DNA from 2 places in the Gracilibacillus salinarum genome. Region 2 is predicted to be linked to the other one. Evidence: riboswitches for the same ligand, from Rfam matches in the RefSeq annotation. Region 2 holds a riboswitch; the other holds the start of a gene.
The links. A riboswitch is a leader RNA that binds a small molecule or an ion and turns the genes downstream of it on or off. The one in region 2 is predicted to bind ZMP and ZTP.
Positions count from the first base shown of each region.

Region 1: it holds a riboswitch for ZMP and ZTP, as region 2 does, so the genes downstream of both, serC (3-phosphoserine/phosphohydroxythreonine transaminase) here and MUN87_RS11735 (class I SAM-dependent methyltransferase) in region 2, are expected to answer to the same signal.

Region 1 is NZ_CP095071.1:2,427,607-2,443,143, reverse strand. It holds gene MUN87_RS11255 (alkaline phosphatase) at 1-655, shown strand, start outside; gene MUN87_RS11250 (DUF4352 domain-containing protein) at 725-1,354, shown strand; gene MUN87_RS11245 (SDR family oxidoreductase) at 2,573-3,439, opposite strand; gene MUN87_RS11240 (H-type small acid-soluble spore protein) at 3,453-3,635, opposite strand; gene MUN87_RS11235 (GGDEF domain-containing protein) at 4,185-5,294, shown strand; gene MUN87_RS11230 (SIMPL domain-containing protein) at 5,278-5,922, opposite strand; gene MUN87_RS11225 (DUF421 domain-containing protein) at 5,991-6,716, opposite strand; gene MUN87_RS11220 (MerR family transcriptional regulator) at 7,341-8,069, opposite strand; gene MUN87_RS11215 (EcsC family protein) at 8,195-8,920, shown strand; gene MUN87_RS11210 (hypothetical protein) at 9,025-9,747, shown strand; gene MUN87_RS11205 (DUF4395 domain-containing protein) at 9,784-10,200, opposite strand; gene MUN87_RS11200 (MFS transporter) at 10,324-11,502, opposite strand; gene MUN87_RS11195 (HAD family hydrolase) at 11,605-12,315, opposite strand; ZMP/ZTP riboswitch at 12,512-12,592, shown strand; gene serC (3-phosphoserine/phosphohydroxythreonine transaminase) at 12,646-13,725, shown strand; gene MUN87_RS11185 (GNAT family N-acetyltransferase) at 13,861-14,397, opposite strand; gene MUN87_RS11180 (DUF4825 domain-containing protein) at 14,562-15,062, opposite strand; gene MUN87_RS11175 (IS4 family transposase) at 15,299-15,537, shown strand, end outside.
Region 2 is NZ_CP095071.1:2,550,195-2,565,731, forward strand. It holds gene MUN87_RS11705 (NAD(P)/FAD-dependent oxidoreductase) at 1-630, shown strand, start outside; gene MUN87_RS11710 (fructose-1,6-bisphosphatase) at 685-2,616, opposite strand; gene MUN87_RS11715 (lactoylglutathione lyase family protein) at 3,228-3,725, shown strand; gene MUN87_RS11720 (endo-1,4-beta-xylanase) at 4,104-8,183, shown strand; gene MUN87_RS11725 (phosphatase PAP2 family protein) at 8,391-11,330, shown strand; gene MUN87_RS11730 (hypothetical protein) at 11,536-12,090, shown strand; gene MUN87_RS11735 (class I SAM-dependent methyltransferase) at 12,369-13,211, opposite strand; ZMP/ZTP riboswitch at 13,251-13,330, opposite strand; gene MUN87_RS11740 (hypothetical protein) at 13,679-13,933, shown strand; gene MUN87_RS11745 (TRAP transporter substrate-binding protein) at 14,246-15,259, shown strand; gene MUN87_RS11750 (TRAP transporter small permease) at 15,264-15,537, shown strand, end outside.

The DNA of each region.
Region 1 (15,537 bases), 120 kb from region 2:
GCTCGATCGAACGGAAGAAATACCGTCGCTAAAAGATATGACGCTTTCGGCTATTGATCGGTTAAATGAAAATAAAGATGGATTTTTCTTAATGGTGGAAGGCAGTCAGATTGATTGGGCTGGCCATGATAATGATATTGTCGGTGCAATGAGTGAGATGGAGGACTTCGAAGCTGTCTTTGCTGCTGCGATTGAATTTGCCAAAAAGGATAAAAATACCCTTGTCGTTGCGACGGCTGATCACTCAACTGGCGGGTTTTCCATTGGTGCGAATGGTGACTACAATTGGTTCAGCGAGCCGATTTCAGCTGCAAAACGTACTCCGGATTTTATGGCTGAGCAAATTGTCAATGGAGCAAGTGTGGAAGAAACGTTATCTCAGTATATTGATTTAGATCTTTCCAATGAAGAAGTAGAGTCTGTCAAAGCTGCTGCAGAATCTAATGAATTAACAGATATTGATAACGCAATTGAAGCAATATTTAATACACGCACCAACACAGGCTGGACTACGGGTGGTCATACTGGTGAGGATGTACCAGTCTATGCCTATGGACCAGGTTCTGATCAATTTATCGGCCAGATTGATAATACCGATAATGCGACTATTATTTTTGATCTGCTGGATGAACGAAAAGGGCATAAAGATCACTAATCGTTATGAAGCCTTACATACCAGTTTGAATTGGTATGTAGGGCTTTAACGCCTTTTGTGAAGGAGACTATGATGAAATATTTTTATGGAATTGTCATTTTAATAATGTTATTGACAGGTTGTCAAAACGAGAATCAATCAGCTGAAGCAAATACAAACGAAGTACCCGAATATATGGCAGATTATGTGGCCAATCCACAGGTTCCTGATGATCGATTATTGCAGGAATCGGGTCAATCGATTACAGATGAAAAGGGAAAGGTTACATTAAAGAGGATGAAACAAATCAATCAAACGTACAAGATAGGGGATATGGAATTGACTATTCATGATGTGAAGCTGATCCATCTTGAACCAGATGAAAGTTTGATCGATTATTTTCACGTATTAACACATGAAAAAACATTTGATTATGTGAAGATGTTTGTAGAGATAAACAATACAGCAAAGGAAAAAAGGAAATTCGCGCCAGTGGCTCTTTTAGAAACGGATCAAGGTGAGAAAGTAAGCTGGGAGAAAGACATTTATCTCGAGGGCTTAAATGATTCACTGGAGGGTTCTCAAAGCCGTTCGGGAAACATTGGATTTATCCTGGAAGATTCAGAGCAGATCGATCAATTTCATTTCAGTACCAGTGCCGTATTTGATCAGCAGGACCAAAAAGTAGCAGAAGCGAAAACGATTGAAATAGAATGGTAGATGATAGTCTTGCTAAAAGATGTAATGAAGGTGAATGTTATATAGTTTAACAATTAAATGGAAATTTATCTGGTAATAATAGATAATCATTATTGTAATACTAGATAAAGGTGGTGCAATAATGGTAGGCGGATTGCTAGAAGGATTAGTAACATTCTTACAAGAATTATTAGGAATTTTATAAGCCATCATGACTGAAGCCAACCATGAATAGGAAAGCCTGCCATCTGGTAGGCTTTCTTTATAAGCAAAGAAAGTATATACGTACAGTCGTAGAAGTAATCATGCTGAATAGGAAGATAGGTTCCTATAATATGGATTATGTCAACTAATGCTATATGGCAAAACGGTCATATTGAAATATTTTATCTGCGTTGCAAAGCTCCGGAAATAGGCTCCGCGTCCTGTGGGCACGGCTTCAGCTAGGCTACTACTTGAACTACTTCTATGCTGCCTTGTGCCGGGGAAGCTCCCTTCGAAGCGGTACTTGCAGACGCAGGCACAAATGAAGTGGATCTTCAGCTCGCGCTGATTCCACGGGAGTCTCCGCCTATTTCCTACGCTTAATGGAAGTGCTACAACATATGGAACAGCTAAAAGCAGTGGTTCTAGGTATTATGTTATTCATTCAATTGCTGTTATATATACAGTGATCAATATGCTATCTCTTACAAAAGTTGTAGAGCCCATATCCTAGCGTAGGCCAACCACGGAGACTCCCGCGGGACAGGCAGGCGCTGAAGATCCACAACGTCTGCACCTGTGTCTACTAGTAACGCTTCGAAGTAGGCTTCCTCGGTGCAAGGCAGCAGAGAAGCAATTCTAGTAGTAGCCTAGCTTCAGCCGTGCCCCGCAGGACGCGGAGTGGTTGGACGGAGCGGTATCCCAGCACATAAATCATTTCAAAATTACCACTAAGCATAAAGTGGCTGACATAATCCATATTATAGGAAGTTGTTTATTAATGAAGTCAACTAGGACCGGGTGGTTTATGGCCGGTTTTTCTTATATAGCTGTAAAGTATAAATTTTTAGTAATGAACAAGCACGACGTTGTGAAAGGTTTGTATGTACCAAGTATAAGAAAAAACTCGACACTCGCGAATCGCGGCTGTATATTATTTTACTAGTAAAAAAACCGGGCGAATCATGCCCGGTTTCTCTTATATAATAGGGGGATAATACTCTTTTGTCTCAAAAAACGGATTGCAGTTGCTTGTTAGGAAGAAGTCCATGTTCCTCCATTAATATGAATGGCTTGTCCCGTCATATAGGAAGCTTGATCAGAGGCAAGCATAACATATGGCCAAGCGTGCTCAGAAGGCTGTCCAGGTCGCTGGATCAGTCCATCCTGTCCAAAATTCTCTACGCCATCTTCATCGAAAGACGCAGGGATTAACGGTGTCCACACAGGGCCAGGCGCTACGGAATTTGCGCGGATGTCTCTTTTGGCAAGGCTTTGAGCAATACTTCTGGTAAAGGCTGTAATCGCCCCTTTCGTAGCGGAGTAATCCATTAAAATACCATTTCCTCGATAAGCATTAATAGAAGACGTATTAATTATACTATCACCTGCTTGCATGTGAGGAACGGCAGCCTTTGTTAAATAGAATTGGGAAAAGAAATTGGTTTGGAATACTTCTTCAAACTGTTCATTAGAAATATCCTCAATATCTTCCCGAATGTATTGCACTGCTGCATTGTTTACTAAAATGTTGATGCTGCCGAATGCGTGAATGGTTTGTTTTATTAACCTTTCACATTGGTCTGGATCCTTAATATCTCCTGGCAAGAGAATACATTCAACACCTTCTGCTTCGACCAATTCTTTCGTTTCTTCTGCATCCTGATGCTCATCCAAATAAGAGATAGCAACATTTGCACCTTCTTTGGCATAGACAATAGCAACAGCTCTGCCGATCCCGCTATCACCACCAGTGATCAGTGCCGATTTACCTGTAAGTTTGTTAGAACCCTGATATTCGGTAGGCTGATGTGGTAATGGGACCATTTCGGATTCAATTCCTGGTTGTTTCATTTGCTTCTGTCTAGGTGTTGATCCTTTTTGCATTTCTGTTGGTTCCATGTTCTGCCTCCTGTTATTCTTCTTCAGTTAATTGTGTCACATCTACTTCGAATGTATCGTTAGATTCCTTCGTATAACGGATTAACGCCTTTTGTGTTTCGTCGTTTACATCCTCAATATACACGTATTTTCCGTTATATACGACATCCTGCATAACCGGATCATCTTTAATATCTTTTGCACGCATTAAATTCATTTTAGTGTGCCTCCTTTAATTTGTAACTTGCTATATAAAACGATAACCTTTGTAAGTCATCGTTAAACATTTATTTTTTAAATACGGTAGAACTGAATATAGCAGGAGCAATGAAGAAGCATAGCGTAGTGAAATTTTAAAGTGTATCAAGTATAAGATAAATGATAGCACTCGTTAAAGATCTAGAAACAGTGTAGCTACTTTAATTAAGTCAATTATGACCGAGCGGATTGTGTCCGGTTTTTCTTAATCTGAAAATCAAGCTGAACTTGCTATATATGTTATCAAACTACTTGCCAGAGTGAATTAATTTCAGTAAAGTAATGACAATCGATATGCGTTCCAGTCAATTGCGTCTGTTATCCTTTACATTTTTTGTTAAGGATGTTGGTATATAGCGTGATAAAAATTAATAAAAAAATTGAATAACATGGGTGTTTAGACCTAAAAAAGGTGTATAATAAAAATAGAGATGAATATAGTTATAAAGACATATATTATTCACAGCCGAGACACGAGTTAAAAATTTAGTACAAGGATGGAATGAAAATGGTGAAATCTAAACCAATTCTCTCAAATGATAATGTATGGGTAGAGAAGATTTTGCGTGTTTATTGGTTGTTAGTGTTGATGGTTATTGTGGGACAGACTTTAGGTTTACTGATTACCGTTTTTTATGAGCCCTCCTATGTGGAAACCTTCATCCTGCATAAACTAGTTATTCCCTCATACATTCAAACAGCGATCTTGTTGTTTGCTCACTATTTAATCAAAGTGAAAAAAGTGTACAGCTCCTATTTTATCACCACGATCGGGACACTCATTGCACTTGTTGTTGTGGCGGTCCATCCTAATGTGTCTGGCCTGAAAGTAGTATTTTTGTTAGCGATGGCTGTTATTTTAATTTATTTCGATAAAAAACTTCTTCGATTCAGCTTTGCATTCAATTTTATTACCCTCACTGCTTTATACGCTGTTCCTGACATAAGGCAATATTCAACTGTTTATGAATATTTCAGTTACCATTTTGTCTTATTGGCGGGGTTTCTAATTTATCAGATTATATTGGATAGAGGAAAGGAAGTGCTTGATTTTTTGAATCGTGCTGCTGAAAAAGAAAAAGCGCTGATTGTAAAAAGTACAGTGATGGAACGATTATCAAAAACGGATTTACTTACAGGTCTATATAATCATAAAACATTTCATGAATATTTGGATTTTTTGTATGACCAAAGTATTTCTCAAGCAATGCCATTGCAGTTAGCCTTAATTGATATCGATAATTTTAAAATGATCAATGATGATTATGGTCATGATATTGGAGACGTTGTCTTGAAACGGGTGGCACATGCAATCTCTGACCAGTTAACGGAAGATGATATTGTGGCACGATATGGAGGAGAAGAATTTGCTGTATTGTTGACGAATAAGGAATTGGAGGAAGCCTTTCAAATCGTCGAAAATATCCGATTATATATCGCATCACAATATCATGAAGAATTAAATGAACATATTACCATCAGTATCGGTTTTTGTGAATTAACGGAATCTATGTCAAAAGATGAATTTTTTAAAGAAACAGATGAATTACTTTATCGGGCAAAAGGCGGCGGCAAAAACCAAGTAATCGGAAATCAATTTATTAACATGAAAAGTTGAATTGGATTTTGACATCCGCTTCGATCTCCAGCTGACCTGGCTGTATCGGTGTAGCAGTACTTGATTCAGCGGTAGCATATGTTTTGTAAAGAACGGGAGAAGTGTTGGTTGATTGCTCTAAAACGTGGTAAGGGGCTGCGTTTAAGGTGACTTGAAAGCATTGTGCAATCGTTTGGGCAGTTGTGCAGGCATGTTGAATGGCGCGCCTTATAGCCTCCTGATAATAGTAGGATTGATTGCTCACAGTTAACGTGATATTCCGAACTTGGTTTACTCCATTCTTGGTGGCAATATCGATAACGGTACCAATCTGATTGACACTTGTCGAAACGGAAAACGTGTGGATAACCCGATATCCAGTTAATTGCTGGGTGTTATTTTGATAATCATATTGAGGTAATACTGAGTAATCAGCAGTTTGTATTTGTTCACGTGGAATTCCACTTCCAACAAGTGCTGTAATGACTTGCTGAGAGATACGAGCATTTTCCTGCTGTGCTACCAAGACATCTTTGTTTTCGGTTATGACGCTCAGGTCTATCATCGCCAGATCAGGCGTCGCTTTGACCATACCTTTTCCTGAAACAGTGATGTTGCGCCCTTGTGGGTAATCATGTGAATCGTGCATTACTATCCCCTCCTGCTAGTATTCTTCCATAAAAAATATGCAAGAGGGAGTAGAATCATGCGAGCACCTTAATGTTGTATGGGAGGAGCATCAACATATTGGTCATCATAAAGGGAGATATGCAGCTGGTTATTTGAATTTACCGATGCAAAAAATACTTCTTTTGTTTTCGTAATAGACCATTTTTGCAGTTCAGTCTCTAACCATTGTTCATTTAAATTTCTGTTATTTAACATGCTTGTGATGATCTTTCCTTCGATAATAACAGGGTACGAAATGCTGGTATCTGTATTTTCGATTTGTAAATCCTGTCTGGTCACTGCGGTTTTTTCGGTCTTTTTAAGGACACTGAGGGAACCATTTGCTTCAACCAAAGCTAGTTCAACATCAGAGACATCAAACACCTCTTTATCTCGAAGCATTTGCAGGATATTGTCGATCGAGTATCCGATTTTCTTTAAGTTTTGCGGCAGAAGCGTTCCTTGATAAACCACGACAGTTGGTTCAAAGGTTAACAGTTTACCAATCGTCCGATTTGCTAATTTTAAATGGGACACAATCTTTTGTAAAACTCCGATAGCAATAATGGCGATAGTAGTAGGGAGATGCTGAATGTTTGGATCTGCAATATCGGCACCTACTACAGAGGCGAGCGTGATAATTACTAAGAAATCAAATACAGGTAATTCACCAATCGCTCTCTTTCCCATAAACAAGGTGACTAGTAACAGTAAAGGGAGTATCGTTACAATTCTGCCGATAATCAGTAACAAATCAGAAAGCAGTGTGGGCATATTGAAACCTCCGATCTTCTCCATATCTGTTATTATTCCCTTGCATGGCGATTACATGTATAAGGATCTCTTGTGAGGTAAGAAAGCATAGTTCCTATAATATGGATTATGTTAACAAAGGCTGTATTGCAGAATGATCATTTTGATATAGAATATCTGCTTAGCAAAGCTCCGGAAATAGGGAAGTACTACATCATATGGAACAGCTAAAAGCAGTGGATCTAGGCATTATGTTATTCATTCAATTGCTGTTATATATACAGTGATCAATATGCTATCTCTTACAAAAGTTGTAGAGTCCACATCCTAGCGTAGGCCAACCACGGAGACTCCCGCGGGATTATGCAGGCGCTGAAGATCCACTTTGTGAAGCGATCTTCTTCACAAAGTTAGCTTCAGCCGTGCCCCGCAGGACGCGGAGTGGTTGGCCGAAGTGGTATCCCAGCACATTAAATATCTCAATATGGATGCTTGGCAGCGATGGCTTGTTGACATAATCCATATTATAGGTAGTTGTATATCATTTATTTCAATTAGGAGAGGGCGGGTTATGCCTGATTTTTCTAAATGCTATTAAGGTATACTACAGAGTAACACCTGTATGTCCTGGTCATTATCACTTATTTATTTTCCTTGGTTTCCGAACACAACCATTGCTTCACTCATAAATTGGGCTAGCCCTTCGCCGAATTGGTCAATATTCTTAGTGAAACGCTCATCTTCAACATACATTCTGCCAAGGCCTTGAAAAGCTTCGAGAGAATAAGTGGAGAAATGATGATTGAGAAAATCATACCATTTCTTAATCGACTCTTGAGCATGAGCGGATGCAGGGTCTTGATCACGAATGGATGCCAGTTCCCAGTAAATGTTGTTCATTTCTTGCTGTGTAGCTTCGGTCATACCTGCTGCTTTTCGATTCGCTTCATTAACCTTTTTATCTCCCCAACGTTCTCTTGCCTCTTTTTCATAAGGATTTTGACTGAAATCGAATCCTTCAAATTTTTCCTTTTTGCTCATTTTATAAGCTCCTTTCTCATTTTTAATCGTTTTGTTAATCGTTTCAAGCATTGTTTCAATGTTTTCACGTTTGCTGACAAGCATGTCCCGTTGCATTTCTAATGCCTCTAGCCTGTCGTAGTCATCGCTTGTCATAATGGTTTTAATCTTTTTTAATGGAAAATCTAATGCTCGAAAGAACAGAATTTGCTGAAGGGTGTTTAAATTTTCTTCAGTATAGATTCGATAGCCACTTTCTGCAGATTTTGCAGGTGATAGGAGGCCGATCTTATCATAATGATGTAAGGTTCGAATGCTAACCCCTGTAAGTTCAGCTACTTCTTTTACTTTCATACTTATCACCCTTTCGATATAAGAATATGCTATGACGTAACGAGAGAGTCAAGCAGAATTTGAAACTTTTTTGGCACATCTTTCGTACATTATGGTGAAAAGCAAAGAATGGAGCGTGGGCAAACATGAAGCAATATGAACAACAAGCCTATCAAGAGCTACTTGAATGGGAATTGCAACTTCTGAAAAGTAAAAGCAGATTTCAGCAATTATCCAAAAAAGCACAGAATAAAATGAATAGTTATATACCAGAGAGAGCGCATCAAGTAATGACAGAAGCGATCAAACAAATGGTGAAAACGACTCTGGTTGGTTCTGATTTTACCACAAGAAAACGATACACCGGAATATCCCTGGAAGACATGGAAAAATTGGTCGATCAGAAATTAGTTAGTTACCGTAAAACAGCAATGCTTGAAGGTGCAGGGACTGGTGCTGGTGGCATCTTACTTGGTCTCGCAGATTTTCCTTTGTTACTTTCAATAAAAATGAAATATTTATTTGAGGTGGCAGCTATTTATGGGTTTGATACGTCTTGTTATGAAGAACGTCTCTATATATTGCATGTTTTCCAGCTTGCTTTTTCAAATGACGATAAACGTAGAGAAGTTTATCATATCGTAAAGAATTGGGAAGAGGAGAAGGAGCGGATGGTTGATATGGATTGGCGGGTCTTTCAGCAGGAGTATCGGGACTATATTGATCTGGTAAAAATGCTGCAAATGATTCCCGGATTAGGCGCAATTATCGGGGCTTATGCAAACTATAACCTTCTAGATCAATTGGGGAAAGTGGCGAAGAACTGTTACCGACTCCGTGTACTGCCGGATCAGGATTTGCGATTGGAGTAAGCTTAATTTGTGGCGGGAATAATTCTGAAATTTTTTGCAGGATTTTGCCGTTTCTTCTCGAATATTAGTATAGAGAGTAAGTTACTTGAGAGAGGATGAAGAATATGAACAAAGACGATTCGAATGAGGTCGTGCATCTTTCCCGGCGAAAGGGACAATTGGCCGAATTTCATCATGGTGAATCGATGTCAGAAGAACTGCGGGATCAGTTATTAGTACATGTATATCTGAAATTTGTCAGACAAACGTACGAAGCATTTTACGAACAATTGGAGCCTGGATTTCTTGAATTTGCAAATGATTGTGATGTTCCACCGGATAAATACGAACCAATCCTCGAGAATTTGTTTTGGTGGCGCCTCCTCTATGAACAAGCTTTAGAGCCTTCCTTTACTCATTTCCATCAATTTATCACGCATAATAATGAATATTTTCAGGAATACCCTGTTTTGAAATCATGGTTTTTGAATTGGCATGAAGCTGTTCCAGCCTATTACTTTGTCGGAAATCAAATAGGCAAGAACGGATTCGTTGCAGTCGAAATTGAAACAGAGAAAACTGTAGAGATTTTCCTCCCATTACCAGCGCACCAGCCTCCAAAGCAAGGATCCATTGTAACAGGCATTCTACTTCCCTTTTGTGACAATTTATATTTTCCTATTGTTCCATTCTATGAATTTGATATCCGCACACGAGAAGATATTGCACTTCATTTAAGACATTATTTAGAGGAGCTTAGCTATGAATCCGACCGCTATCAAGTGTTTGTGCGTATTTTTTCATCTTTATTAAAAGTGGAAGGCATTTCGTTAACGAATCGAAAATAAGAAAAAAGGCTCTTATGCCTTAAGGTGGTAAGAGCCTTAACTTTGATGATTTGTTTTTTGTTTATATTTCCACATCATATAACGGTAACGAATCGTACATCCGATACAATAGCCAGCTAATGCAAGTCCTGATGCTACTGCGACTATTACACTGAAAAAATATAAGAGCCAATTCATTCCGATAGAAAAACTAATCAGAGCAAGCCCAATACAGATAGTAGCAATCCATTGATTAAACAATTGTTGTGCTTTATCTTCCGGTGGATAGGCTGTAGCTGGTTTTCTTAAAAATGGTTTTCCTAACAGAATAATCGGATTCTTTTTGGTTATTAATGTGATCACCCCTGTTACGAAAGGTAAGACTAGTACAAATGGATGAACGAATATACCAATAAGTACGGTGAAAAGAATAAATGCCTGATTGAGTTGAACGAGTGGCTTAGGAATGGACATAAGAACACCTCATTTCTTTTATTCTTATTATACATAGTAACTAACTCGGAATAAAGGGGGGCTTATAACTTTCCTACCGAAAAAAAGACACAAGTATTTGTCAAATACCAGTGTCTACCTTCGTTATTGATGTGCCAACTTAGAATTGCTTTCATTCTGACGTAGATACAGATAATAAATGCCCAGAGCTAGCACAGACAAAATTATTCCAGCTACGTAGGGCAAGATAATAGCTACCCCATACAAAAATCCGCCAAGTGGTGGTCCGATAATGCGACCTAACGAATCAAAGGAGGAGAGCATACCAGTCACTTCCCCGTAACCAGACGTCGCTTTTTTTGTCAAAAGTGATGATACACTTGGTCGAATTAAACCGTTCCCTAATCCAAAAATGGTTAGAAAAATCGCTGCTGTAAGGAAGTCTTGCACAAATAAAATGAGTGCAAATCCGATAGCAGAAACAATAACGCCGATTTGGATTACTTTTCCTTCGCCTAATCTTTTGGTCAATTGTCCGACTAATCCACCTTGTACGATAGCGCCGGCTAGCCCCATAATCATAAAGATATAGCCGAGCTCTACTGTTCCTAAGCCTGCTCGGTCAAAAGCAAAATATGCAAAGGTTGCTTCTAGCCCAGCAAGCGAAACAGACACAAACCATTGCAACACATACAAGTAAGCCATTGGTGTTTTTAATGCTTTTAGCAATGATCTCCGTTTGGCTGGTGCAGTCACTTGCTCTGCCTTTTCTGGTCTCGTTTCTCTTAATACAATCGCTACTAATGCAAAGGTAATTAAGGAAGAAATGCCAGATAAGTAAAATGGAATAGCTAGATTACCGCTGGAAAACACTCCGCCAATAGCTGGACCAAAAATAAAGCCAAGGCCAACAGCAGCACCGATTATTCCCATTCCTTTACCGCGATCTTCTTCGGTGGTGATATCTGCTACATAAGCTGTTACAGTAGGCATATTAGCAGATGACAATAACCCGCCAATAATCCGGGCAGCAAATAACATCCATAACTGATTGGCAGTTGCTAATAAGAAAAAGGATAATGCTAAACCTGCAATTCCAATTAATAATACCGGTTTTCGACCAATTTTATCAGATATCCTTCCCCACATAGGTGAAAAGAGGAATTGCATCACGGAATAGGTGGCCATTAGCAATCCTAGTGCTAATGGAGAAGCGCCTAATTCCTCTGCATAAAATGGCAGTACCGGAATGATGATCCCAAAACCGACCATTACGAAAAACATGACGAGGAATAATACGGCTAAAACTTTTTTCGACTTCATAATTATCACTCCAAAATGAAAGGGCATAATCTAAGTGGGATTATGCCACTCGCTATAAATATCATACCTGTTTCTAAAATGGTAAGAGCCAGCAATCCGTCATCATGTGGAGTACCAGCTTCTTGCAGTTTTTAAAATGCCGTTCGGATGTTCCAATACATAATCTGCTTCAATGCTAGGATGCGATGCTTTTCGCATACGGTGATTTAACCAAACTGCTTGCCAACCGGCATGCTTGGCACCAGTGATATCATGTTCAAAGGAATCACCAATGTAAATGGTTTCTTGTTTGCGTAACTTCAATTTGTTTTCGATATGTTCAAAAACCTTTGCACTTGGTTTCGAGTGGCCGATTTCTCCAGATACAAATATATGATCGTCAGGTATCCACTTGTTTAACCCTAATTGTAAGACTTTCATGCGTTGGTGGGCAGATTCACCATTCGTCAGTACGGCTAACTGCTTTTTGTGATGGAAAAGCTTGTCCAGTAATTGTTTCATCGATTCAAATAACTGAATTTCTTTCTGTTCTGCCAAGTAGGTTTCTTGAAATTGTACGGCTTGTTCGTACGATAGATTAATATCAAATTCTTCGCATGCTTTCATGATCCGGTAAGTTTGTAAATCAAGAGCAGTGATTTCTCCGTTCATATACTGTTCAAATACTTCATCACTGTATTTTCTGCTCGTTTTATATAACAACGTCATATCGTTATCAGAAAAGGATTCACTAAAATGCTGATGAACGGCTTTATGAAATGGTTGCAGTTGATCATATAAGGTATCATCTACATCGAAAATAATGGTTTGCATACTATCCTTCCTCTTTCTCGATCGTTAATCTCATCTTGTTATTCTACCACACTTTGGATAGTGAAGCTGTTACGATTTTCGTACAATTAAAAGGCAGTCCTGTGTAATACAATAAAATTAGCCTGATTTAACAAAATTTTAAGATAAATTTCAATTGAAATGTCAGGGGAATATTGTTATAATTTTCACAAATAACATGGCTATGTGTAACTGGCGAGGATACGGAATAACCGTAAGGGAGCACATAGTATCGAAGCCGCTCGCCTGGGCAAAGGTAAGGATACAGTCCTTACCTCTTTCTATTTACTATCAATTGAGGAGTGTGGTTAGATGAAACGAGTACACAATTTTTCAGCTGGTCCATCAATGTTACCATTAGCCGTATTAGAAAAAGCACAAGCAGATCTGCCAGATTATCAAGGATCTGGAATGTCAGTTATGGAGCTTAGTCATCGCTCAGGACTTTTCACAGATATTATTACTAATGCTGAAAAGCTATTGCGTGAATTAATGAATATTCCGGATCATTATAAAGTATTGTTTGTTCAAGGCGGAGCATCCCAGCAATTCGCTGCTGTACCTCTTAATTTAATGAAAAATGGTAAAGCAGATTTCGTTAACACCGGATCTTGGTCCAAAAAGGCAATTAAAGAAGCTAAGAAATACCTTGATGTTAACGTCATTGCATCGTCTGAAAATGAGAATTTCACGTATATACCGACTGTTCATAAAGATATGATTGACCCAGAAGCGGATTTTGTTCATATTACAACCAATAATACGATTGAAGGTACTGCGTATCATGAGATTCCTGATACCGGAAATGTACCATTGGTAGCGGACATGTCTTCTAATATTTTATCCGAAGAAATCGATGTTTCTAAATTCGGCGTGATTTATGCCGGGGCCCAAAAAAACATTGGTCCGGCAGGCTTAACTGTCTTAATTGTACGTGAAGATTTAATTGGGAATGCCACGCCGCAATGTCCAACCATGCTTGACTATCAAACGCATAGTGACAGTGACTCCCTGTATAATACACCGCCTACCTATGGCATTTATATTGCCAAGCTTGTTTTTGAATGGTTAAAAGATTTAGGCGGATTGCAAGCAATGCAGGCAAGAAATGAAAAGAAAGCAGCCTTGTTATATGATTATATCGCTGTTTCTGATTTCTATAGCTCTCCAGTAAAAGAAGAGAGCCGTTCCATTATGAATATTCCATTTATCATTCCTGGCCGAGATCTCGATGGCGAATTCGTGAAAGAGGCTCAACAGGAAGGGTTAGAAACATTAAAAGGACATCGCTCTGTTGGCGGTATGCGCGCAAGTATCTATAACGCAATGCCAGTAGAAGGCGTCGAGGATTTGATCGCGTTTATGAAGAAATTTGCAGAAAATCATCAGTAGTGTTTAAATTTAGTAAACAAGAATGCTCGGATTTAAAATCCGAGCATTTTCTTTATGACCATATTGCAATACAGTCCCACTTTAGATCATCCATTTTACTATACAGGTTAGCAGCTTGGGATGGAGTGGGTTTTCTTAGCTTTTATGCCTCACCGACCATTCATTCTCGAGAATACTCATTTCCCATAAGCTCCAATACTCGTCACCAATTTTTCGAGCGTCTCTTCGTAGACCCTCTTTTATAAAGCCTGCTTTTTCATAGCAGGTAATGGCCGGGTGATTAAAGGAAAAGACACCGAGGCTGACACTATGTAAATGGAGCTCAGCAAATGCTATCGAAAGAATTTCGTTGATGATTTGTTGTCCAGTTCCTCTTCCTCTGCTGCTTTGATCACCAACTAAAACTTTTCCGATTCTTGCTGATTTATTTTCTCTGTCAACGTTGCCTAACGAAATATGTCCAATGACTATTCCCGTTTCTATGTCTTTCACGCGATAAATATATGTTTGCGATTTTTCTTTGTTAGCATCTTTAAGGTAGTTATCTAGTTGTTGCTCATCGAGAGGAAAATGAAAGTGCGGACCTCCCCATTGCATTAGAAATGCTGGAGAATCGATCCAATTAATTAATTGTTGAAAATCGGAACGGTCGAAAAATTGTAATTCAATCATTTAAACCCGCCTTTTCTTTTTATCGTCTGGAATACCCCCACTTTAAGATTCGAGAGATAAATAAGTGGTGGGTAAACGAACGATAACTTCCGGATTAGTTTTCGCTAGCAATCAGTGAGGGTCAAAACCCTCGCTTATTGAAGTCTCACTTTATAATAATTTCTTTATTGCAAGAATAGTTGATTGATCTTGTTCTCATCTTTCAATTGTTTTTGCACAAAGGTCGTTACTTCTTCTTCATTGGTGAAATCACTTAATGGCTTATCGAACGCAGTTTGTAGGTCTTCCTTCGATAGTTTATATTCATCGTTTTCATCACCAAATTTAAAAGTAACCCATTCAGCATTTTCGATTAAAGCAAATAGAAAGGTAGCGTTATAAATTGCAGTTTCTTTATATTCCTTTTCGAGCTCTGTTGCTTCCAGTTCATTGTAGGTAATAGTCATTCCATACGGTTCTTCTTTTGTTTGCAGAGAAATTTCTTTGAATTCCTTGTTATGTTGTAAATGATTAATGATCGCAATAACGGCACTGTTATCACCAATTACAGAGTTGTTATATGTAAAGATGTTTGATTGACTTTGTACTTCATTATTAGAACTGCATCCAGTGAATAGAAGGGCTGTTAACAAAAAAATGAGAAGGTATTTTACAGATGTTTTCATATCCCATCACTCCTTTTTGAATGGCATCACTTGCCTTTTAGTTGAGAAACTATCTATATATTAACATAACTCAACTTTCGCAGCTAGAAAAAAGCACTCAATATAACTAGCTGCAAAGCTTATTACTGTTCAAATATGGTCATTGACAATCGAATTAGGTATAAAAAAACACCTCAACATTTGGTATAGTGTAATTGACGAGAAAACACTACCAATACAGAAGAGGTGTCTCCTATATGATAGCGAATAATGACCTAAATAAGCAACTACCAAATGAATTAAAATCAACATTTAGAGAATTGGACGTGTTTAAACATCTTAGAAAAGCTGGTATTACAAAGTCTGTAGGCTTTACTTGTGCCTATCTTTTTCAATTGATTTTTTGTTTGATCTTTGAAAATAAGAACTGGTATCAAGTACTTCAAAGTACCAAAGCGAATGATTGTCCAGAAAAGAATGCCGTCTATCGTTTTTT
Region 2 (15,537 bases):
TACCCAGCAGTATTTGTTGAGGGTGGCGGTCAAATTGATGGCGAAAGCCTGCTTACTTCTTTGAAAAAAGGTGTGTTGGCACACGGAGGGAAATGGCTAACGGATGACGTGGATCCCAGTGACTGCGAAGGTACCGTCATTTATACAGCAGGTGCATGGGCTCGTGAGTTTCACGATCAGCCAGCAGTCCGTCATCAACGAGCGGAATTATTACATTTTCAACTGGACAAAGACGCAAACTCTGCAGACACGCCGGTTGTGATGGGACTTGGTCCAATGTATATTGTTGGAACAGGTGCCGACAACAGCTTTGCAATCGGTACGACTCATGAGAAAACAGAGGCATTCTCCGTTACGCCTTCTCAGGAAAATAAGGCCTATTTACATCATGAAGCAGAACGCTATTTTCCAGATGTAGCAATCGACGATCACCATGTCTCTGTAGGATTACGACCATTCACGAGAGATTCCTTGCCATTCATCGGCTATAACGACGACAATATCTACGTCGTTAATGGATTGGGTTCCACAGGATTAACGGCCGGTCCTGTTATCGGGCGTGAAGTAGCTGACTTTCTATCTGGAGAAGATACCAGCTTGGACTTAGCGGATTACGGATATTATGAATGAGATACAAAGGGCGGTTCTCCTGCGACACATCACAGGCAGAACCGCCTTTTCTAATTAATCCATATATCGATATTCCATCAATCGCTTCAACATCTCAATCTCTTCTAACAATTCCTTCCCAACGTTCGTTTCCCTTACTTTTTTCCGTTCCATTTCTTTATCCACTACCCGTCTGACAGAAAGAACGTCAGCGCCGTTGTTAATCACCTGCTCTTTCGAGTTAAAATGCTGATGGGCAACGAGCTGCATACCGAAAGAATTATAAAGCAGCGTGTAACCCGCAATACCGGTAGTAGATTGATAGGCTTTGGAGAAACCACCATCAATGACGATCATTTTGCTATTAGCTTTGATCGGGTTCTCCCCTTCAATTTCCTTTACCGGCGTATGGCCGTTAATAATATGGCCCTGATCGGGATCAAGCTCAAACTCCTCCAGTAATTTACGACAGACCGCCTCGTCTTCTCTTAAATAATAATACGGATTTTTCTTTTCTTTATGCGATGCTTTGTCATCGATAAAATAGCGCTCAAAGGTTGTCATTGCCCGTTTACCAAACAACGAGGAATACTCCCCTGTCCACAAATACCAGACCATATCGGTTGCCAGATCATCAGTCCGATCCCGATGAGAAAAAGAATATTGTAAATAGTGTTCAAACTGATCGAGCAGTGCTCTTCCCTTATAGGTTTCGCCCTCGATCTCCATCTGCTCCATCTCGCCAGCTTCGTTGAGTGGAATACAGCCGTGAATCAATAGGTTGCCATTATAGCGCAAGTAGAGATTCCCTTTTTTCATTAAGAATTTCATGTGTCGTGCCAGTTTTTCTGAGTGCTGCACCGACAGTAACAGCTTATTCATCACTTCTTCTTCTTCTTCGAGTAACCTGGCTGGGTCAGCTGGATCAATCGTGGCAAAGCAGGTATTCTGAAGCGAATAGGTATTACCATAAAGCGTTATTTCGTTATTCTGATAATCTACCTTTTCCAACACCAAGCGTTCCGACATATTGAAAAAGTCCCGGCGCTTAATAATTGGACTTTCCAGTTTAAACTGAATCATTGCAATCGCCTGATGGATCTTGGTGATTTGTAATGTTTCATGATCTGACAGCGGTTTGTCCTTGTGCTCTTTCGGGCGAAAAGGTACATTGTCATCGTAATATTTCTCAGCCAGCGTCAACAGCGGACGAAGGTTAATGCCGTAGACATCTTCAATAATGTCGAGGTTATCATAGCGTGCACAGATTCGGATAATATTTGCCAGACACACCTTAGAACCTGCAAAGGCACCTAGCCAGAGCACATCATGATTCCCCCACTGAATATCGAGGGAATGATAGTTGATCAAGGTATCCATGATTTTATCAGGGTCTGGTCCCCGATCATAGATATCACCAACGACATGGAGGTGATCGACGATAAGTCGTTGGATGGTATAGGCGAGACCTGTAATTAATTTCTCCGATTGACCGAGTGTAATGATTTGTTGCAGTATCATTTCATAGTAGGATTTCTTGTTGGAATACTTATCTGATTTGTACAGCAATTCTTCGATAACATAGACGAATTGCTCTGGTAAAGCTTTGCGCAGCTTGGAACGCGTATATTTCGATGAGGCATATGGAATCAGTGTAATCATGTTACAAATCGTTTCCTGATACCACTCGTGCAGCTCGTCTTTGCTGGAGAATTTATTTTTCATTAATTTAATTTTATCTTCGGGATAGTAGACCAGCGTGGCAAAGTCATCAATCTCCTGATCTGTTAATCTATCTTTGAAAATATCAGTAATTTTCTCTTTTACCTTCCCGGATCCATTACGGAGCACATGCTGAAAGGCGTGATACTCACCATGCAAGTCACTGACAAAGTGCTCCGTGCCTTTCGGAAGATTTAAAATCGCTTCTAAATTAACAATTTCCGTAACTACTTTCTCTTCGCAATCATATTTTTCTGCAAGCAAATCTAAGTATTTCGTATTCACCGTGACAATATCCCCCTTATACAACTAACAAAATATATCCTATATTGTAACAATAAACACAACATATATCTATTGATATGTTATAAAATACAACACAAATAATTAAAAAGCATATAATAATTTATTTAGGGGTATACATCTGATTGGTCTAACGGGGTACCTATAGTACGGATTATGTAAAGTGGAGCTGTAATATTAAAAGTCCATTTTGATATGGAGTGGTTGGCCGAAGCGGTATCCCAGCACATTAAAAATCTCAATATGGATGCTTGGCAGCGATGGCTAGCATTACATAATCCATATTATAGGAACCCGTATTTTTATTTTCTCGATCTTGGAGCTTAATAATGATGGAATACATATTTACGTATAAATAAAGAATATGTCTAGGGAATTGGCGTTATCTAATAAAAATAGCCTTTACCCATTTGCTGAGGACAAGGGGGCTATTTTTTGTGTTAAACCAACGCAACGATTAATTCCTTATGATTATATCAATCACAAAAATGGGTATAGTGAATAAGGAGATGGTTACTAAAAAGTGCCTTCTTCACATGGCGCACTATTTTTATTACACTGTACAAGCAACATGATATAAGGAGATGATTGAATTGAATAAAACCTATCCACGTGCTTTTTCACATATTGGACTGTCTGTTCCGGACTTGGACGAGGCAGTAAAATTCTATACCGAGGTACTTGGCTGGTATGTCATTATGGAGCCATCCGTTGTGGAGGAGGACGATAGTGCGATTGGCCAGATGTGTACAGATGTCTTCGGTGCCGGATTTGGGCAATTCCGAATCGCACACTTGTCCACTTCAGACAAAGTCGGGATCGAAATGTTTGAGTTTGCAAACAATGAAACACCAGAGAATAATTTTGAATATTGGAAAACAGGTATTTTTCACTTCTGTGTACAGGACCCGGACGTAGAAGGACTAGCAGAGAAAATCGTCGCACATGGCGGAAAACAGCGAATGCCTGTCCGCGAATATTATCCAAACGAAAAACCGTACAGAATGGTCTATTGCGAGGATCCTTTTGGTAATTTAATCGAGATTTACAGCCACAGTTATGAATTAACTTATTCTGACGGTGCTTATTAAGCAAAGGTTTCGGCATTCGCTTCGATTCTTAGCGGATGCCGACGTTTTTATTATACTTGGTACATAGTGAATGTTCATCGCTAAGTCTGCTTCATTGATAACATTTTCTTAATAGAATAAAAGCTAATGTTAATAAAAAACGCTTTGTTTAAAGAAGACTTTCTTTCGTTCACTACAACTCTCACTTTCCTCTCTTTCGCTCGAATGTGGCCACTTGACAAACCATTGAACCACCTTGCTGTTAACCCCTTTACTTTTCTAAGTTTCTCCTATACTTTAAGGGTTAACGCCCTTCCTCTAAACCGTTACAATTACAACGGACATACCACCACGATTTTGTAAGCGCTTCACAATATTTTAAAATGGAGGATTGAATCTATGGGTAGAAAATCGATTTCGCTATTGTTAATCATTATGCTCGTTTTCCCATCATCAAGCTTTACTCTCACCACTCAAGCAGCAAGTGCAGACATCCCCGTGTTACTTTATCACAAAATCATCGAGAATCCGTCCAATGAATGGACCGATACAAGTATTGAAAAATTTGAACGAACGATGCAATACCTTCACGACCACGACTACCAAACCTTATCAGCTGAAGAATATGTAAAGATACAGGATGGCAAAGGAGCTCCCTCAGAAAAATCAATTTTGCTGACATTCGACGATGCGACCCCAGATTTTATCACCAATGTGCTACCTATATTAAAGAAATATGACATGCAGGCTGTTCTTTTTGTTGTAAGTGACTGGGTTGATGGTGATTACAGCATGTCGGAAGCACAATTAAAAAGTCTTGTCGATGAACCGAATATAAGTCTTCAAAACCATTCGAAAACACATACGGAAGATGGTGTATGGACCAATAACATTACACTCGAACAGGCCAATGAAGAAATCGCAGCAGCGAACACCTATCTGAAAACCATCACGAAACAGGATCCTGTTTTGATGGCGTATCCTTATGGTGCTTATAATGAACAAGCCGAACAGGCCAATCAGGAAAATGGCATCAAGTATGCTTTTAAAGTCGGACACCCAAATGGAGGAGATTTTGCAATGGGACGGTATTATGTCAAAACAGATACTAGCTTACAAGACATTGCGGAATGGATTGGCGGACCTGCACCAGATGAACAAACAGACGATGAAACAACGACTGTTTTTCACGAAACATTCGCTGATGGAAAAGGTGCAGCCATCCTAGCCGGTAATGCCACTTTAACGTCGAAATCCGATCTGTTATATGAAGGGAACGAGGATGGAAAATCAATATTAATCAGCGATCGGGCCAACAATTGGGATGGTGTTGATCTACGTTTTGATGATTTAGGTATGGAAGATGGCAAAACGTATACCATTACGGTTAAAGGTTATGTAGATCAAAACGCAAACGTTCCAGAAGGGGCCCAAGCTTTTCTGCAAAATATCGACAGCTACGGTTGGATTGCCGGGGTTGACTTAGCCGCCGGACAATCTTTTAACCTATCTGGCCAATATACGGTCGATACGTCCGAAGATTCTGCGCTGCGCATTCAATCCAACGAAGCAGGTGCAACCGTTCCTTTCTATATTGGTGATGTCCTTATCACTACTGTTGAAAAGGATCCGGAACAACCACCGGCACAATCCTTGGCACCAATTACTTTTGAAGACGAATCAACCGGAGGATTCGAAGGCCGATCTGGAACAGAGACATTGATCATAACAGATGAAGCCAATCATACGGATAATGGTGCTTTTTCGTTAAAAGTCGAGGACAGAACCGAAACATGGCACGGTCCCGCTCTTCCGGTTGCCGAATATGTAGCGCAAGGTGAAGAATATACGATTTCCGCCTGGGTGAAGCTGATCTCTCCTGACAATTCCGAGCTGCAGCTTTCCACGCAAGTAGGGGAAGGTGACAATGCCAGCTACAATAGTATACAAAGTAAAACAGTCAGTAAAGCAGATGGCTGGGTAAAGCTGGAAGGTACGTATCGCTACAGCAGTCTCGGTGATGGGGCATTAACGATTTATATCGAAAGTTCCAATAATGCAACTGCTTCCTTCTATGTCGACGATATTTCATTCCAGCCGACTGGATCTGATGCGGTCGACATTGAAAAAGAGTTAACACCGATTAAAGAGATATACCAAGATGATTTTCTGATCGGTAACGCGGTATCCGCCACTGAATTCGAAGGAACGAGACTAGAGCTGCTCAAGCACCACCATAACCTTGTTACTGCAGAGAACGCGATGAAGCCTGGTGCTGCTTATAATGATCAAGGTGAATTCGATTTCTCAGCAGAAGATGAGCTCGTCCAACAAGCGCAGGAGCAAGGGTTCAACATCCATGGACACGTCCTTGTCTGGCACCAGCAATCCAATGAATCCCTGCATACCGATGATAATGGCGATCCCTTACCTCGCGAGGAAGCATTAACAAATTTAAGAAACCACGTCAAAACATCTGTAGAGCACTTCGGCAGCAATGTCATCTCTTGGGATGTTGTCAATGAGGCGATGAATGACAACCCGCCGAATCCATCAGACTGGAAGGGTTCCCTACGCCAATCAGGCTGGTATAAAGCAATTGGACCAGACTATATTGAACAGGCTTTTCGGGCAGCCAAAGAAGTCATTGATGAAAATGGCTGGGAGATCAAGCTCTATTACAACGACTATAATGATGATAATCAAAACAAAGCAGAAGCTATTTATCAAATGGTCAAAGAAATTAATGCAAACTATGCCGCAGAGAACAATGGTGAGCTGCTCGTTGACGGTATTGGGATGCAGGCACACTATAACTTAAATACTAATCCTGAAAATGTCCGCCGTTCCATGGAGAAATTCATCTCGCTTGGTGTAGAAGTTGGCGTAACCGAGCTTGATGTGACAGGAGGCAGCAATTATGAACAGACAGAACAAGAAGCAAATGAGCAAGCGTACCTGTATGCACAATTATTCAAGCTCTATCAAGAACATGCCAATAGTATTTCCCGGGTAACTTTTTGGGGATTGAATGATGCTAACAGCTGGCGGGCTGAGCAAAGTCCATTATTATTTGACGATAACTTGCAGGCCAAACCAGCCTATTATGCGATCGCTGATCCGGAAACGTTCATCGACAACTATGACCCAGTAGAAAAAGATGCACGGCAAGGCGAAGCAACATTTGGCACACCAGTCATTGACGGAACGCTTGATGACATCTGGGACAACGCAGCAGAGCTTCCTGTAGATCGCTACCAGATGGCGTGGCAAGGGGCAAACGGTGTTGCGAAAACACTATGGGATCAGGATCATTTATACGTCCTTGTTCAGGTCAGTGATACACAACTGGACAAATCAAGCGAAAATCCGTGGGAACAGGATTCAGTTGAAGTTTTTATCGATGAGAACAATGGCAAAACAGCTTTCTATGAAGACGATGATGGCCAATATCGAGTTAATTTCGATAATGAAACTTCTTTCAATCCAACCAGTATAGCAGAAGGCTTCGAATCTGCTACACATGTATCAGATAATGGATACATGGTAGAAATGAAGATACCGTTGCGTCATATTTCACCGGCTAACAAGCAAAAGATCGGTTTTGATGTCCAAATTAATGACGGAGCAGACGGCGCCCGCCAAAGCGCTGCTACATGGAACGACACAACCGGGGCTGGCTTCCAGGACACCTCTGTCTTCGGTGAACTTACGCTGATCGATACAGCTGAGCCAGATCCGGAAGATCCAAAAGATCCTATTGATCCGGCAGATCCTGAAGACCCGAAAGATCCAGATGAACCAGAGAAACAAACTCGTGTTACCGTAACACCTGACGTTACCAATGGCGAAGCAACGATCGAAACTGATTCGCTTCATATATTAGCTGATCAAGGCGAATTACTGATCGATTTAGCTGGCCACAATGACTCTATCAACCTGTCATTTACTTCAGAACAAATAAAATGGCTGAAGGAACATGATATAACGATCCTCATCCAATTAAAAAATGTCAGCTTGCAACTCGCTGCAGCTAATTTCACGAATGGATCCGAGGCAGCAACGATCCACTTAGAGCGCTTAGCTGATATCGATAACGCATTAAGTGTGGTCTACGACTTTGAAATCAAACAAGGCGACAAACAAATAGACACCTTTGAGGAAAAAGTAACGCTGCGTTTTTCTGTTGAAAGCGACAACGTAAAGGATAAAAATCAGGTGCAGCTGTTCTATTGGAACCCAGAGACTGAAGAATGGGAAGCAATTGGCGGAGAATGGCAGGATGGAAACGTGACAGCACAAACCAGTCACTTAAGCACCTATACCGTTTTCGAACAGGAAGCGAAGGAACAACAGCCTGCTACGGACGATGGGCAAACATTGCCTGACACTGCTACTTCGACGTATCAGTATTTGTTGGCAGGGATGTTGCTCCTTATAGGTGGCATATTTTTCCTCGTTATAAGAAGAAAAGCATAATCTTATATAAAAACAAACCAAATCACGCATATGATTTGGTTTGTTTCTTTTTGTGCAAAGATACTACAATTTCCGCTCTCTCTATCAATATAAACTTCACACAATTTTAACAGTTTCCCTACATTTATTTAACATACAGTCCTTAGAGTGGTTTGTGTGGTTACTTAATTTCAAAATTTGCAGAAGAAAAGGAGAAATCAAAAAGTTATGAAATTCATAAAACAAATCGCAATAATATTACTTGCAGTGCTGATTATGGCACCTTCTCAGCTTCCTGTTCAGGCCGCTAATCAATATTCTGATATGGAGCAATCAAAGCCTTCAAAACCACAAGGAACTACTGAAGTACTAAATACAGATGCTCCAGATGTCGAACAACCTTTACCAGCAGTAGATAATGGCGGAAATGCTAATGATTCTATCTTAAAAAATATATCTGCTACTAACCCTTTTATAAATATCTTAGATGGTTTTGATCAGGTCTGGTCTATGAATCAATCAGATTGGAGAGACGGAACAGCGTTAACCATACCTGGTGCAAATGGTGAGGTTGCTAAATATGGTGACGGACCTACCGTGTATTTTGATGGATATAAAAATGATGAGACAAAGGCAGTAGCGGATAAGCTTACATATGCTAACGCAGAAATCAGGGATCCGGAGACTTGGACAGCTAACATAAAATATGTAGAAGACGTTACGAAAGACAGAACGGATGAAGAGGCGTTAGCAGCCTACTATGATGACCAAAGAGATAAGATATACAGTATGATGGAAGCTTATGGTCCTTTAGCGAATACCTACGCAGATATTGTCAATCCGGTCACAAGTGTTGTCAGGTCAGCAGAGGATATGAATAGCGTACTTGAAGAAACGACTGTTGAGGACCAGGCACAAGGAATGGGACAATGGGAGGAATCTGAACTGTCAGATGCAATGGATTTAGTTCATTTAATCAGATTTAGAAATCCTTCTTCGTCAAATCCTTCTAAGTACTTTTTCTCCTCTCCGAGACCGTACAGAATGAATGCAACCGGAGAAGTGATAGAAGTTGTTGATGAGAACGGTTTACCTGTTTGGGATACCATCGGCAGCGGTGAAAGTACAGTAGAAGAATTACCTTCAGGTGGTAAAAAAGAAACAGGAGAAAGACATTATCAGCAATATGAAACAAATGTGGAAGTTATTCCTGCGTTAGAATATGTAAAAAGAAAAGCAGAAGACGGAAGAGGCAAAGACGGAGCTTTTCCTAGCGGGCATACAAGTGCCTCTTATCTTTCCACGTTCGGATTTGCATACGCAACACCAGAAAGATATGCTGAGTTTTTAACAAGAGCAGCTCAAATGGGAGAAAATAGAATTGTGACTGGCATGCACTCTCCTCTTGATGTTATCGGTGCAAGAATACAATCAACCGCAATGACTGCCTATGCATACAATCTTTCCGAAAACCAAGAGGTATTGGATAAAGCTTATCAAAATGCTGGACAAGTATTCGGTGAAATAGCTGCATCACAAGATATGAGCTTGTACGAATATGCACATACCGTAACAGAGGATTATACGTTTGAAAGTGCGTACGATGAAGAGAAGTGGGAAGATCATGAAGCAAATAAAGCATTCTATCGGGAAAAACTAACTTACGGATTACCTCAAACAGGAACAAAAGGTCTAGACCCTGTAGTACCTAAAGGGGCAGAAGTTTTATTAGAAACTCGTCAGCCTTATTTAACAGATAGCCAACGCAGAGAAGTATTATATACCACAGAAATTGATTCAGGTTATCCTGTCATAGACGAATCCAATGGTTGGGGCAGACTTGATTTGGTCACAGCATCTGATGGATATGGTGCGTTTCTAAGCAATGTAACCGTGAATATGGATGCTTCAAAAGGAAGATTCAATGCCCATGATTGGTGGAGAAATGATATTACTGGCAGTGGTATGCTTACAAAGCAAGGAACAGGGACCCTTACATTGACAGGTACTAATAGTTATTCAGGAGGCACATTGCTACAAGGGGGAACGCTAGAAGCTACTTCTGCGACTGCTTTTGGAGAAGGCGATCTTTATGTAGAAAATGGTACAGTTTTAGTTAATGCAGATGAACAACTGAAGGTAAATGGCAACGTAACAATGGAAGCCGGAAGCCTAAATATTGCAATGGATAATGACAGAACGCAATTAAATATAGATGGACAGATATACCTTGATGGTGGCGATCTGAACTTGGATCTTTCTGATTATGAAATAGACCAGTCTGCAGATATTACTTTAATGACTGCCAACCAGGTAAAAGGTACATTCGATAATGTGACAGCTGGTGTTTACGATGTCTCTGTCACTTACAACAATGATAGTGTCGTTGCACATATTGATGAAATCGATACTTCTGATCCGGAAGATCCCGAAGAGCCCGTCAATCCAGAAGATCCAAAAGATCCTGCTGATCCGGAAGATCCAGAAGAACCGGAGAAACAAACTCGCGTTACCTTAACACCTGACGTTACCAATGGCGAAGCAACGATCGAAACTGATTCGCTTCATATATTAGCCGATCAAGGTGAATTACCGATCGATTTAGCTGGCCACAATGACTCTATCAACCTGTCATTTACTTCAGAACAAATAAAATGGCTGAAGGAACATGATATAACGATCCTCATCCAGTTGAAAAATGTAAGCTTGCAACTCGCTGCCGTTAATTTCACGAATGGATCCGAGGCAGCAACGATCCAGTTAGAACGTTTAGCTGATATCGATGACGCATTAAGTGTGGTCTACGACTTTGAAATCAAACAAGGCGACAAACAAATAGATACCTTTGAGGAAAAAGTAACGCTGCGTTTTTCTGTGGATAGCGACAACGTAAAGGATAAAAATCAGGTGCAACTGTTCTATTGGAACCCAGAGACTGAAGAATGGGAAGCAATTGGCGGAGAATGGCAGGATGGAAACGTGACAGCACAAACCGGTCACTTCAGCACCTATACCGTTTTCGAACAGGAAGTGAAAGAACAGCAGCCTGCTACGGACGATGGGCAAACATTGCCTGACACTGCTACTTCGACGTATCAGTATTTGTTGGCAGGGATGTTATTCTTCTTAAGTGGCGTGATCTTTCTCTTCATAAGAAGAAAAGCATAGCCGATATTTGAGTAAATATATGAAAATAATTAGCAAACCAAATCATCATTGATTTGGTTTGCTTTTGTTTTGGTATGTTCACACCATTTAATCATTACAATATAGTCGTAGTGAAAAAATGAAACTTTCAATAGTTTTAATCGTATTATAGTAATACCTTAGATAAAGTTAAGACATTTCTAAAATATATGGAGGGATAGATATTTTGAAAATTAAAGCGACTTTTTTGATTAGCTTATTATTAGCTACGTTTTCATTAGCAAGCTGCTCTTCAGAATCACAAACCATTGCAGAAGATAACAATATCACTACTATAAAAACAGTATTACAAGAACAATTTACAGGACCAGACTTAGAAATGATTAATCTATTGGAAAAGCCTGAAAATGCATCAATTATAAAAGAAGAAGAAACCTCTCCCCCGGAAAACCCCACCGCACTAGACAAATTGTTAGAAAAAAAATATAAAACATATTTCACTGATACAATGTATGACAAATTCATCGGAGCATATGCAATGGATTTCCAAACCTCTGCTTATTATGGAAATTATCAAATCAGCGTGAAGAATATTGATGTTAAACAAAGTGAATCAGCAGAAAGTTCCTATGACTTCAGAGTTAATGTTTTGTATCAAAAGGAAGGTAATAAAGAAGAAAAAGCCGAAATATCAGGTAAAGCTATTGTAAATGAGGAATCAAGAATAGCTAAAATTGATTACCTTGATGATGGCGATTTAACTAATATTTTCAATGAATAATAAAAATAAACGTATTACGATTTTATCGTCATGTATAACCGAAAGAAAGCTATCAGAGAGATAGAATGAAACATAAAAGTATCTTTACATTAAATGAAAACAATATGGATTTCTTCTTCAACTGATAGAGAGCATTATCGCAACAATAATGCTCTCCCTTTTAGCAAAAATGAATTGGAACGACCATTTTGTTTCCTCATTATTCTAAGGATGTGAAATATAACATTTTGTAAAGCAAACCGGTATCTATAAAAAGAACGGTTAATTACCATAAAATATTAATCAACTTTTTTTCCAAAAGCATACATAAATGAGGAAGATTCAAAGCGATTTGGATCACTGCAAAATTCAGGAATAAACGTTGAAACTAATTCCATTCTCTCGTTCTCGGTTAATAAACCTTGCTCCACAAATCGTTTTCCTTCATCTTCCCCTAGCGCAAACTTCAATAAGATAGGCATTTCTTCATTTTTTCTATTTTTATTACTATAATCACTCGTTTGAATGATTATGTTTACATCACTTACACTGTTCTCATTCACAAAAAATGAGTATAGTTTTCTGCCAATAGTCCTGTCTGTACCATTTAAATGAGCATACATTATATTGGCATTAATCAGCTTCGAAAGCTCTTCACCATATGGATGGAATACCTGTGTCCCATCATCTATCTCCACCGCACAAATTACCCCACCTGGCTTACACACTCTTATCATTTCCCTGATAATATCATTTGGATTAGAGTTATGCATTAACACAAGCCGAGTATATACAAAATCAAAGCTATTATCCGAGAATGGTAAATGGTTTGCATTACTTTGGACAAATGTAACCCGTTCCTCTTTACGTTCATGCTGTTTTTTGGCAATATCTAAAATTTCACTACTATTATCCACGCCATAATAAATCTTATCTGTTAACACATTCGAAAATAAATCAATCATCGCTCCTGTTCCACAACCTACATCTAATACCTTTTGGGCTTCATACAAACCCTTCTCAAGAAATAATTGCATTAATGTTTGAGAATGACTTTCTACATTTTTTGTTAATCTTCTTCCTTCAGATTGCATTCGCTCTGGTTTGAATCGGTCAAATTGATAGGAACTGTTTATTTTCATAACCTCCTCCAAAATAAAGAGGCAGAGAAAAAAATCCTCTACCTCTGCCCAGGCGTACGGCATTATAGATATGTGCTTCCTTGTGGTTTTCCACATTTACGCCAGTTACACATACCAATTATTGGTTTTATTATATGCTAGCAATACACTAAATACAACTACCAAGATTGGCCATCTATTTCTGTGAGGGCTGCCAAACTAAATGATAGATACACTTAAATTATTAAAAATTTCTAATTAGTGAAGCTGATTAATTCTTTAAAACCTAAATAAATAAACAATATATTTATTAAATTTCAATAAACTTTTATTGCAAAATAATAAATATTATTTTAAAATAAAAGTTTGAAAGGGATGAGCATCATGGCATTTTCATTAACGGTATATCGAAAATGTAAATAAGAACAAACTTACTAAATTGAACATTGATAGCATTAGGCATTACTGATTACAAAGGGAGAGATGATATGAAACGGTTAGCTTGGGTTTTAATGCTTTTTCATTTATTTGTTAGCGTATTGTGGTTAGCAAATTCACCTTATTTATTTTCGGTGTTGGGTATGATTATATGGTTTATTGCTATTGTGTTAGGTTTTATTGCTTATAAACAGATAAAAGACAAAAACATGACAAGGAAGCTTATCCTGTATTCAAGTTCCTTTATGTTTTTTTTGCTAGTTGTTACAAGTTTAATAGAGATAGCAATCTCCTCTATGCCATAAAAGGAAAATTAACTTTCGGGGCTCGATGGATGATAAAACAACGGAATTATTTAATCCTATATTACCAAATGTTACGAATGTTTTAACTTAATATTTTCATTCGATGGATTCGCGATAGTAATCGATTCACTTTCATAACCCCTCAAAATGTGACAATTTATTGAACAAAAAACAGAAACAAAACCACATATTTCAACAAAAAATATTCTTATATTTTTGACTTTGCTTTTGTTCGTTTGTATAATGCTAACTAAATGGTAATGTAAGCACTTAATCTATCAAATAAGGTCTAAAATGCTTGGAGGGACTATCATGAAGCGTACAATCTTTTGGTTACTTACGAGTCTGAGTATTCTGATAATTGTAACCGGATGCAGTCAACAGACACAAGCGAAGGAGCATGTTGTCTTACGATTTGCCTATGCCAGCAACGCACAGCCAGTAAAGGATGCCATGGCTAAATTCGGCGAGTTAGTCGAAGAGAAAACAAATGGAGAAGTAACAGTCGAATACTTCCCTGATGGCCAGCTGGGTGGCGAACGTGAATTAATTGAATTAACCCAAACCGGTGCGATCGATATTACAAAGGTAAGCGGTTCCGCACTTGAAAGCTTTTCTGATCAGTATTCTGTCTTTGGTATTCCGTATCTGTTCGACGATATTGATCACTTTACCCGTGTCATGGAAAATGAAGAGATTATTAAGCCAGTCTATCAATCTACTAAAGATTTAGGATTTGTCGGTCTCACCTATTATAATTCTGGACAACGCAGTTTCTATATGATGGACGGACCTGTGGAGTCGCCTGAAGATATTAAGGGCAAGAAAATCCGCGTGATGCAAAGTGAAACCGCTATCCAAATGATCGAGTTAATGGGTGGAACAGCTGTACCACTCGGAAGTGGTGAAGTATATACCTCACTGCAGCAAAGCATTATTGATGGTGCTGAGAACAACGAGTTCGTCCTGGTTACGGCTGGGCATGGTGAAGTGGCCAAGTACTATTCGTATGACGAACATACCCGTGTACCTGACATCGTCGTCATGAACGATGACACATTAAATCAACTGACCGAATCGCAACAGCAAGCGGTTCATGAAGCTGCGAAAGAATCAACCGAATATGAAAAACGAGTGTTTGAAGAGGCCGTTCAGGCGGAAAAAGAAGAGGCCAAGGAAAAATATAATGTCGAATTCAACGACGTCGATAAAGCACCGTTTTTGAAAGCGGTTCAGCCTATTCACGATCAATTTAAAGATGACGAGGAATTAGGCGGTCTTTATCAAGCGATTCGAAATGAAAGTACCAGCGAAGAGGGAGAGTAACTATATGAATCAAGCTTTTCGAAAATACCTTAACCGCACGATCGAGATCATCACTACTACACTGCTGATGGTGATGGTCGTCGTTACTAGCTGGCAGGTTATCAGCCGCTATATCCTGAATAACCCAAGTTCTGTTACAGATGAGTTTCTCCGATTCAGCCTGATTTGGTTTTCCTTATTAGCTGGTGCCTATGTGGTTGGCAAAAAAGGCCATATCGCGATTACCTTTCTTCGTGACCGTGTAAAAAGTGAATCGAAAAAGCGTTGGCTGGAAATCA